3 regions of the Rhizobium mulingense genome follow, and region 2 is predicted to be linked to each of the others. Evidence: riboswitches for the same ligand, from Rfam matches in the RefSeq annotation. Region 2 holds a riboswitch; each other region holds the start of a gene.
The links. Region 2 has a riboswitch for cobalamin ahead of nrdH (glutaredoxin-like protein NrdH). Riboswitches for the same ligand answer to the same signal wherever they lie in the genome.
Positions count from the first base shown of each region.

Region 1: it holds a riboswitch for cobalamin, as region 2 does, so the genes downstream of both, PYR71_RS31000 (hypothetical protein) here and nrdH (glutaredoxin-like protein NrdH) in region 2, are expected to answer to the same signal.
Region 3: it holds a riboswitch for cobalamin, as region 2 does, so the genes downstream of both, bluB (5,6-dimethylbenzimidazole synthase) here and nrdH (glutaredoxin-like protein NrdH) in region 2, are expected to answer to the same signal.

Region 1 covers NZ_JARFVE010000004.1:724,999-728,269, forward strand. The annotation lists partial or broken gene PYR71_RS12420 (chloride channel protein) at 1-1,012, opposite strand, end outside; cobalamin riboswitch at 1,263-1,446, shown strand; partial or broken gene PYR71_RS31000 (hypothetical protein) at 1,716-1,937, shown strand; gene cobU (bifunctional adenosylcobinamide kinase/adenosylcobinamide-phosphate guanylyltransferase) at 2,009-2,533, shown strand; gene cobW (cobalamin biosynthesis protein CobW) at 2,540-3,271, shown strand, end outside.
Region 2 covers NZ_JARFVE010000025.1:5,778-9,048, reverse strand. The annotation lists gene PYR71_RS29575 (heavy metal translocating P-type ATPase) at 1-509, shown strand, start outside; cobalamin riboswitch at 834-1,059, shown strand; gene nrdH (glutaredoxin-like protein NrdH) at 1,321-1,542, shown strand; gene nrdI (class Ib ribonucleoside-diphosphate reductase assembly flavoprotein NrdI) at 1,556-1,960, shown strand; gene nrdE (class 1b ribonucleoside-diphosphate reductase subunit alpha) at 1,939-3,271, shown strand, end outside.
Region 3 covers NZ_JARFVE010000014.1:123,819-127,089, forward strand. The annotation lists gene PYR71_RS26215 (DUF2865 domain-containing protein) at 121-1,221, shown strand; gene bluB (5,6-dimethylbenzimidazole synthase) at 1,228-1,917, opposite strand; cobalamin riboswitch at 1,960-2,147, opposite strand; gene PYR71_RS26225 (3-deoxy-7-phosphoheptulonate synthase) at 2,570-3,271, shown strand, end outside.

The DNA of each region.
Region 1 (3,271 bases), on a different contig from region 2:
TTGCCGAGGCCAGCGATTTCAGCAGAAAGAGGCTGATCAGGGCCGGGATCGTCACGTCGCGGGAAAGGTTGAGGTGCAGTGCGCCGTGACCGGCCGATAGCACCTGCGGCGAGATCATCGCGAGAAGTCCGACGATGATGCCGCCGAGCGCCGGGCGAAAGGGCGGGGCGATCGAGCTTTTGCGCGCAAGCTCCTCGACGAAGGCCACGCCCTGCATGAGAAGAATGCCGACACCGGCGCAGAAGACACCGAGCAGCAGCGCCGGGACATAATCGGCCGGCACGACCGAGCCGAAGCTGCCGATATCGATGGTGAAATCGCCCTCGGCAAGCAATCTCGCGATGAGGGTGGAAGCGAGGGCGGAGACGACGACCGGGGTCAGTGAGACGATCGTATAGGTGCCGATGATCAGCTCGAAGGCGTAAAAGGCGCCCGTCAGCGGCGCGTTGAAGGCGGCGGCGATGGCGCCGGCCGCGCCGCAGCCGACGAGAATGCGAAGGTCTGAGCGGCGCAGCTGCAGCTTCAGGCCGAATTTGGAGGCAATGCCGGCGGCAAGCTGGGTATAGCCGGCCTCCAGGCCGACGGAAGCGCCGAAGCCGTTGGAGATCAGGTTCTGCACCGCGACGATGATGCTGTCCGTCAGGGAGAGACGGCCGCCATGCAGCGCATTGGCCTCGATCGGGTCGATCATCGGCTTCTTGCGCCGTTTGGCGAGCACCAGGAGCAGCATGCCGAGCAGAACGCCGCCGACGACCGGCGCGGTGAGCAGCAGCATCTTGTCCTCGATGACCGACGCGCTCAGCCTTTCGGTGTCGGGAATGCCGAAGACCAGCTGGTGCAGCTGGTTGGAAACGTAGCTCATGCCGGTGACGGCAAGCCCCGAGGCGATGCCGACGACGGCGCCCGCCAGCGACAGGCCGACTTCACTGCGGCGGGTCAGCGCGCGCAGCCGTCCCGGGTCGAAGAAAACACGCAGCGCGCGCAAACGGCGCCGATCCAATTTCATAAGCATGGCTAGACAACTAGGTGGGGAGAGTCCCGGTCAAGGGCGGCGGTGCTGTCCGCTTGCGATGCAATTGCGGCGAAAAGCCGGCGCGCGGGATAAATTCTTATGAGGTAAGTCTCTGATTAAAGACGATGTTTTGGTAGAGTAAGTCGTGTTGTTGGAAGCTTTCTGTCCCCGGCCGGCGCGTCGGTCGTCAACGCCGGTTGACTCTATCCTCTGGCTTGCCTAACCATCTCTCAACGGATGGTCGCCTGATCATCCTGACATAACGGATGGTTCCGGATCGGCAGTTGTCCTTCCGGATGAAAAGGGAATGTGACGGGGCGGACCCAAGCCGGGCGCCTTCATCACAGCCGACCCCGCGACTGTAGAGCGGTCAGGGTCTTCCATCCGGCATCAAGCCCTTCCGGCCGGCGACCTGCAATCGTGCAGGCGGGCGGGATGAGCGACGTGCCGGAAAAGCCACTGGAAATGCATGGTGATCAACCGGGGTCGGACGCCTCTATTTCTACGAATCGTCCACCTTTTCACCGATGCAGCCGGGAAGGCGAGGCGGATCCGCTGGCACGATCGGGGGCGACCGGTTTTCCGGTCCGCCCTGATCGCGGCCGATAACTGCGAGCCAGGAGACCTGCCTTCCGTGCCGGGCGAAAAGCTCACCCTGGGTAAGAGACCCGCTGCCAGCACGGAGGTTGTTTTGGCTGAACGTTTGAATTCGGCGCTGCCTCGTGCGGCAGATGGAGGGCTTTCAGCCCCCTGCGTCGAGTATGTGGCACCCCCCTCTGTCCTGCCGGACATCTCTCCCACAAGGGGGGAGATCGGATCGGTGCACCGGCTTCCCCAAACAATCGATGTTGGGCGAAGGTCATCCGACTTGCCGATCTCCCCACCTGTGGGGGAGATGTCCGGCAGGACAGAGGGGGGTATTACGTCCTCGTCGGTCCGCTATAGTATAAGCGGAGCAAACCGAAGCACCGCCCTCCCTGGCCGGAGGGTCGAGGCATGACCGATCTCCTCGCCAATTCCACCCTCGTCCTCGGTGGCGCGCGCTCTGGGAAATCCCGCTTCGCCGAAAACCTCGTCACATCGAGCGGCCTCGAGTGCCATTACATCGCGACCGGCCGGGCATGGGACGATGAGATGCAGACGCGTATCGACCAGCACAGGGCTGATCGCGGCCCGTCCTGGACGACACATGAGGAACCGCTCGATCTTGTCGGCAAGCTTGCGGCCATCGATGGGGCGGGCAGGGCGATCCTTGTCGATTGCCTGACGCTGTGGCTCACCAATCTGATGATGGAAGAGCGCGATATAGCGCTACAAGCTGCCGCGCTCGCGGCGTGGCTGCCGCAGACAAAGGCGAAACTTGTCATCGTTTCCAACGAAGTAGGGCTCGGCATCGTGCCGGAAAATCGCATGGCGCGGGATTTTCGCGATCATGCAGGCCGATTGCACCAGATGGTCGCCGCGAAAGCCGCCGAAGTTTATTTCATCGCGGCAGGCCTGCCGCTGAAAATGAAGGGTTAAAATTTCATGAGCCAGAAGATTCCCGCAACCGTCATCACCGGCTTTCTCGGTGCCGGCAAGACGACGATGATCCGCAACCTGCTCACCAATGCCGGCGGCAAAAGAATCGCGCTCATCATCAACGAGTTCGGCGATCTCGGCGTCGATGGCGACGTGCTGAAGGGCTGCGGCGCCGAAAATTGCAGCGAGGACGATATCATCGAGCTCACCAATGGCTGCATCTGCTGCACAGTTGCCGACGATTTCATTCCGACGATGACAAAGCTCTTGGAACGTGAACAGCGGCCCGACCATATCGTCATCGAAACCTCGGGCCTCGCCTTGCCGCAGCCGCTGGTCGCCGCCTTCAACTGGCCTGACATCCGCACCCAGGTGACCGTTGACGGCGTCATCACTGTGGTCGACAGTGCGGCGGTTGCCGCCGGGCGGTTTGCCGACGACCACGATGCCGTCGAGGCAGCGCGCAGCGAGGATGAATCGCTCGATCACGAAAGCCCGATCGAAGAGCTGTTCGAGGATCAGCTCACCTGCGCCGATCTGATCGTGCTCAACAAGACCGATCTGATCGATGTGGCCGGTCTCGGCCGCGTGCGCGACGAGGTCGCTTCCCGCACACAGCGCAAGCCCGTGATGATCGAGGCGAGAAATGGTGAGGTTCCGGCCGGCATCCTGCTCGGCCTCGGTATCGGCACGGAAAATGATTTGGCCAACCGCAAGTCGCACCACGAACTGGAGCAT
Region 2 (3,271 bases):
GGGCCGGACTGTCCGCGCTCAAATCGGCCGGCGTCAAGGCGATGATGCTGACGGGCGACAACAAGCGGACGGCGGCAGCTGTTGCCGGCATGCTCGGCATCGACTGGCGCGGCGAGATGATGCCGGAAGACAAGCAGCGGGTCGTCGGCGAATTGAAGCGTCAGGGTTTTGTCGTCGCCAAGGTCGGCGACGGCATCAACGACGCTCCGGCGCTGGCGGCGGCCGACATCGGCATCGCCATGGGCGGTGGCACCGATGTGGCGCTGGAGACGGCCGATGCCGCCGTGCTGCACGGGCGCGTCGGCGACGTGGCGCGGATGATCGAACTGTCGAAACGAACGATGCGCAATATCCTAGAGAATATCACCATCGCCCTCGGGCTGAAGGCGGTGTTCCTGGTGACGACGATCGCCGGCATCACCGGCCTCTGGCCGGCGATTCTCGCCGATACCGGCGCCACCGTGCTGGTGACGATCAATGCGCTCAGGCTGCTTCGAGTAAAGATGTAAACATGTCGTGCTTGCGGCGCTCGTCACCTGAAGAGTGCCGCTGACAGCGGCCGCCAAACCCTCTTTCGTCATGCTCGGGCTTGTCCCGGGCATCTGCCTCCGGTCGATAGGCAGCAGATCCTCGGCAGGCCGAGGATGACGCGGAGAGGGAGGTTGGTCATCAAATATGAGAGTGGCTATAGGCTCGCTCTCTTCATCCGACCTTCTCCACAGCCTGCTTTCGTTAAGCCTTCGTTATCCTCGTTTTTCAGAGGAACGCAGTAATTTCAAACCTGTCGTAACGCAATGCACAAACCATCCGTTGACGTGATTTTGGATTCGCGTACTATATCTAGTGTTCAAGGTTCCTTCGATTCGTCAGGATCGCGGGCTAAGACGGGAATACGGTGTGTTTCGCCATGACGGCGCAACAAAGCCGGAGCTGCCCCCGCAACTGTAAGCGGCGAGCAACTGTCCGATTTCAGGTCACTGAGGCATGATGCCTCGGGAAGGCTGGGGCAGGATGCTTCGACCCGCAAGCCAGGAGACCTGCCTTGAACTAGATGTCCACGGGCGGGGTGTCCGGAAGGTCGCGTGCATGAAAGCGGAATGATCCGCGCCTGTTACGCTGCCCCGAACGTCCGCATGAGCACTTCGGGGTTGAAGTCATGTCGAGAATATCAAGGCCGCCGTCCGCGCTAATCCCGAAAGGGATCATATCGGGCGTTTAAAGCGCCGACTTGCCAGATCACCATCAAGCGTTGCCCCGGACGTCGCAAGGCGCCCGATCCCAGTATTGCGTCCTGAATTTTTTGACATCACGAGGAAGATGATGAGCGTTACCGTCTACAGCAAACCCGCCTGCGTTCAGTGCACCGCCACCTACCGCGCCCTCGACCGTCTAGGGGTCGATTATGACATCGTCGATATCTCGCAGGATGCCGCAGCGCTCGATCGTGTCCGCAGCCTGGGCTACATGCAGGCGCCCGTCGTCATCGCCGGCGAACGGCATTGGGCGGGTTTCCGTCCCGATATGATCAGCGCGCTCTCTTGACCGGAAAACGGCGATGGGGCTGCTCGTCTATTATTCCAGCCGATCGGAGAATACCCATCGCTTCGTCGCCAAGCTCGGACTGCGCACGGCGCGCATTCCCGCAAGCGGCGCAGCCGGGTTCCATATCCGCGAACCCTTCGTGCTTGTCGTGCCGACCTATAGCGGCGGCGGTGGCAAGGGGGCCGTTCCCAAGCAGGTGATCCGTTTCTTGAACGAAGCGGAGAACCGAGGACACATCCGGGGCGTGATTGCCGCGGGCAACAGCAATTTCGGCGAGACATATGGGCTTGCCGGCGACGTGGTCTCGCGCAAATGCCGGGTGCCTTACCTCTACAGGTTCGAGCTCCTCGGCACCGAGGAGGACGTCGTCAACGTCAGATACGGATTGGAACGGTTTTGGACACGGGAACAACTCTGACGCGGGATGCGGGCGCAATACCGCATAACACTTTTGCTCATCCCGTCGGCGAACGCCCCTCGAAAGCGGCGGAAACGCTCGACTATCACGCGCTGAACGCGATGCTGAACCTCTATGATGATGAGGGCAGGATCCAGCTCGACAAGGATCGCATGGCGGCGAAGCAGTATTTCCTGCAGCACGTGAACCAGAACACGGTGTTCTTTCATAATCTGAGGGAAAAGCTCGATTACCTCGTGACCGAGGGGTATTACGAGCAGCAGGTGCTCGATCAGTATTCCTTCAATTTCGTCCGCGACCTGTTCGATCAGGCCTATGCCAGGAAATTCCGGTTTCCGACCTTTCTCGGCGCTTTCAAATATTACACCAGCTATACGCTGAAGACCTTCGACGGAAAACGCTATCTCGAGCGCTACGAGGACCGCATCTGCATCGTGGCGCTGACCCTGGCGCGTGGCGACGAGGCCCTTGCCCGCGACATGGTGGACGAGATAATTGCTGGCCGTTTCCAGCCGGCGACGCCGACTTTTCTCAATGCCGGTAAGAAGCAGCGCGGCGAACTGGTTTCCTGCTTCCTGCTACGGGTCGAGGACAATATGGAATCGATCGGCCGATCGATTAATTCGGCGCTGCAGCTGTCGAAGCGCGGCGGCGGTGTCGCGCTGTCGCTGACGAATATCCGTGAGGCCGGCGCGCCGATCAAGCAGATCGAAAACCAGTCGTCGGGCATCATCCCGGTGATGAAGCTGCTCGAAGACAGTTTCTCCTATGCCAACCAACTCGGCGCGCGTCAGGGGGCAGGTGCTGTCTATCTCAACGCCCATCATCCCGACATCATGCGTTTTCTGGACACTAAGCGCGAAAATGCCGACGAGAAGATCCGCATCAAGACGCTGTCGCTCGGTGTCGTCGTGCCCGACATCACCTTCGAGCTCGCGAAAAACAATGAGGATATGTATCTGTTCTCGCCTTACGACGTGGAGCGCGCCTACGGCGTGCCTTTCACCGAGATTTCGGTGACTGAAAAGTATCGCGAGATGGTGGCGGATGCGCGCATCTCGAAGAAGAAGATCAAGGCGCGCGAATTCTTCCAGGTGCTCGCCGAAATCCAGTTCGAGAGCGGTTATCCCTACATCATGTTCGAAGACACGGTGAACCGGGCGAACCCGATCGCCGGGCGCATTTCGATGAGCAATCTCTGCTCCGAGATTCTCCAGGTCAGCGAGGCGAGCGAATACAACGACGACCTCTCCTACGAGCATCTCGGCAAGGATATTTCCTGCAATCTCGGCTCGCTGAACATTGCAGCGG
Region 3 (3,271 bases), on a different contig from region 2:
TCGCGAAAATACGCTAAGAATTTCTCTGAGCTTATTAAGAGAAACACGCTAAGAGGAAACGCGCGACGAAGTGACGTCGCACTCGACCCATCGACCGTTTGCTCATTCCGGGACGACGCCGTGAAACGCCGAAACCTGTCTCTTGCGCTTCTCCTTGCCTTCGCGACGCCCGTCGCCGCGCAGGCGAGTGCCATCTGCGATGACCTGCGCGGCCGCCTGGCCGACCTGCCGCGATCGATCGGCAACGGCAATGGCCCGGAAGCGCGCCAGTTTGCCGGTGCCATAGCCGAGCAGAACCTCGAGCTGCGCAAGGTCCGCAACGACCTGCGCAGCTACGGCTGCACCTCGGGCAGCATGGTGGTGATCGGCGGCGAGAATGCCGATTATTGTGACGAGCTCTCGCAGGCTGAAGCGCGGATGATCGATAATATCCGGTATCTCCAGGATCGTCGCGCCGAACTGCGCAGCCAGGGCGGCGGTGATGACGGCGGGCGCCGCGAACTGATGGCTGCTCTTGAGCGCAATGGCTGCAACAGCGAGAATTTCTACGCCCCGTCCGAGCGCAGCGCCAACGACCTTGCCCCGAGCATCGAGGAACAGGCGATGCGCGCCGACACCTTCATTCCGCTCGGCGGCGGTGAAGAGGTTGACCCGCGTTACGGCCTGCCGAGGACCGAGATGCTTTCGCCGGTCAGCACCATCTGCGTGCGCAGTTGCGACGGCGGCTTCTTCCCGATCAGCTCGAACGCCACCTCGGTCGATTTCGGCCGGGATGCTGAGACCTGCGCCAAGATGTGTCCGGGCATCGAGACCGAGCTTTTCTATCGAGACGTGAGGAGCACCGAAGCCTCGAACATGATTTCGGTGGCAACCGGCACGCCCTACAGCGCCATGCAGAACGCCTTCGCCTACAAGAACCGCGCGCCCGGCGAGAAAAATGCCTGCGCCTGCAATCTCACCGCCTATTACGAAGAGATGCGCGGCAAGCAGGCCGTGAGCGAACCGCCGCAGCAGGGATCGATCACCACGATCCGCACCAATCCGCCGGCGAAAGATACCGCGGCTGCGCCAACGGCACCCCAGCCGTCAGTCCCGGAGCGTCCCTATGACCCTGCGCAAAACAAGGTCCGGCAGGTCGGACCGCAGTTTCTGGCGGGCGACCAGGGTTCGATCGATCTTGCCAACCCGGCAACACCGGGCCCGCAGCCGCAACAGCAGTGACCGCTGCTACGGCTCGCTCCGTCCCCAACCATCGTGGAAGACGAGCTCGTCGAGCGGCAGCCGCTGCCGCCAGCCTTTGACGGAGAGTTCCGGCTCGTCGTAAAGCCCGTCGACGAAGCCGGCGCAGAGCCAGGCGACCACCTCGATATGATCGGGTATGCCGAGAATGGTTTTCAGCTCACCTTCGCGAAAGATGCTGACCCAGCCAATGCCGATTCCTTCGGCGCGCGCCGCGAGCCAGAGGTTCTGGATGGCGCAGACCGTCGAATAGGAATCCATCCGTGGATTGTGCGTGCGGCCCAGAACGACGCTGCCGCTGCGCGTGGGATCGCAGGTCACGCATATGCCGAGCGGCGCCTCGACGATGCCTTCGAGCTTGAGGGAGCGGTATGCCTGCCGCCGCTCGCCATCGAACATCAGTGCCGCCTCCTCATTCGCCCTGAGGAAGGCATCCCTTACCCGCGCCCGTACGGCTTCGCTTTTCACCAGGATGAAGTTCCACGGCTGCATGAAGCCGACGGAGGGGGCGTGATGGGCGGCGGTCAGAAGCCGCGCCACGACGTCATCCGGCAACGGATCGGGCCGGAATTGGCTGCGCACGTCGCGTCGCGTCATGATCGCGTGATACACGGCCTCGCGTTCGGCGAGAGAAAAACCGGATGCCGCTGAAACGGCATCCTCATCAAAGGGTCGCATCGTCAAATCCCCAACAACGCAACCGCCCGCCGTCCGCGCGGGTTGGGTCTATCATGCCAGGCCGGTCTTCTGACTTGGCGTCACCCACCTGCCGCGGCCTTCCCGGCAAAAGCCAGTGGCGTGATGAAGCGGCAGACGTCGGCCTTACAGCGTTGGGCACGTTCCGGCCTTGCACCGGATTCCCGATTCTCCCGCCCTCAAGAGCGGGCACCTGACAAAGCATCTATTTCAGGAAAGCGACGCGGCAGCAAGCACCGGCCCGTGCGCGAGCGAAACAAACTGCGTGTGCCCTCGATCCCATTCTACTTGGTGATTTATTCACACATCAAATACACACTATTTTCGCGCGTTTAGGGTTTGCCGTGAGCCTCGGGCGACATACTTTAAGCCAGCCTCCCGCAGAAGCGATTGCCGCCCTCCGGGATGTCCGATTTCAGGCAGAAAATTCTGCGTGACAACAGGCAACCGCGACGCTACATACGCCTAATGTCGACGACTTCAATCCAGGCCTCGCGATTTTATTGGTACCGCTGCTCCCAGCGGATGCGGGTCCATGCGTAACTGAAGTCGACGCGACGACAACCCGAACAGCCGCTAGTCTACCTGGCGGCTTTTTTATTTCCGCACGGTATGACCAAACAGGAGCCACACCGTGTCCGATACCATCGACGATCTGCGTATCCTCGAGATCACCCCGCTGACCAAACCCGCAGATATCATCGCGGAAATCCCCCGAACCGCTGCCGTCAGCGAGACGGTAACCAGCAACCGTCATGCGATCCATAAGATTCTGGAGGGAGACGACGACCGCCTGATTGTCGTCATCGGTCCCTGCTCCATCCACGATCCTGCTGCGGCGCGCGAATATGCCGAGCGGTTGGTGCAACAGCGGCAGCGCTTCTCCGGTGATCTCGAAATCGTCATGCGCGTCTATTTCGAAAAGCCCCGCACCACCGTCGGCTGGAAGGGTCTGATGAATGATCCGCATCTCGACGGCAGCTACCGCATCGAGGAAGGGCTGCGGATTGCCAGGCGCCTGCTGCTCGACGTCAATGCGATGGGCCTGCCCGCCGGCGTCGAATTCCTCGAGACGATCACGCCGCAATACATTGCCGACCTCGTCAGCTGGGGCGCAATCGGCGCGCGGACGACCGAAAGCCAGATCCATCGCCAGCTCGCCTCCGGCCTCTCCTGCCCGATCGGCTTCAAGAACGGCACGGATGGCGGCGCACGCGTCCCGCTCGATGCCATTCTCGCCGCCTCGCAGCCGCATCACTTCCCCGCAGTCACCAAGGACGGGCACGCTGCCATCGCCTCAACAAAGGGCAACGAGGACTGCCACATCATCCTGCGC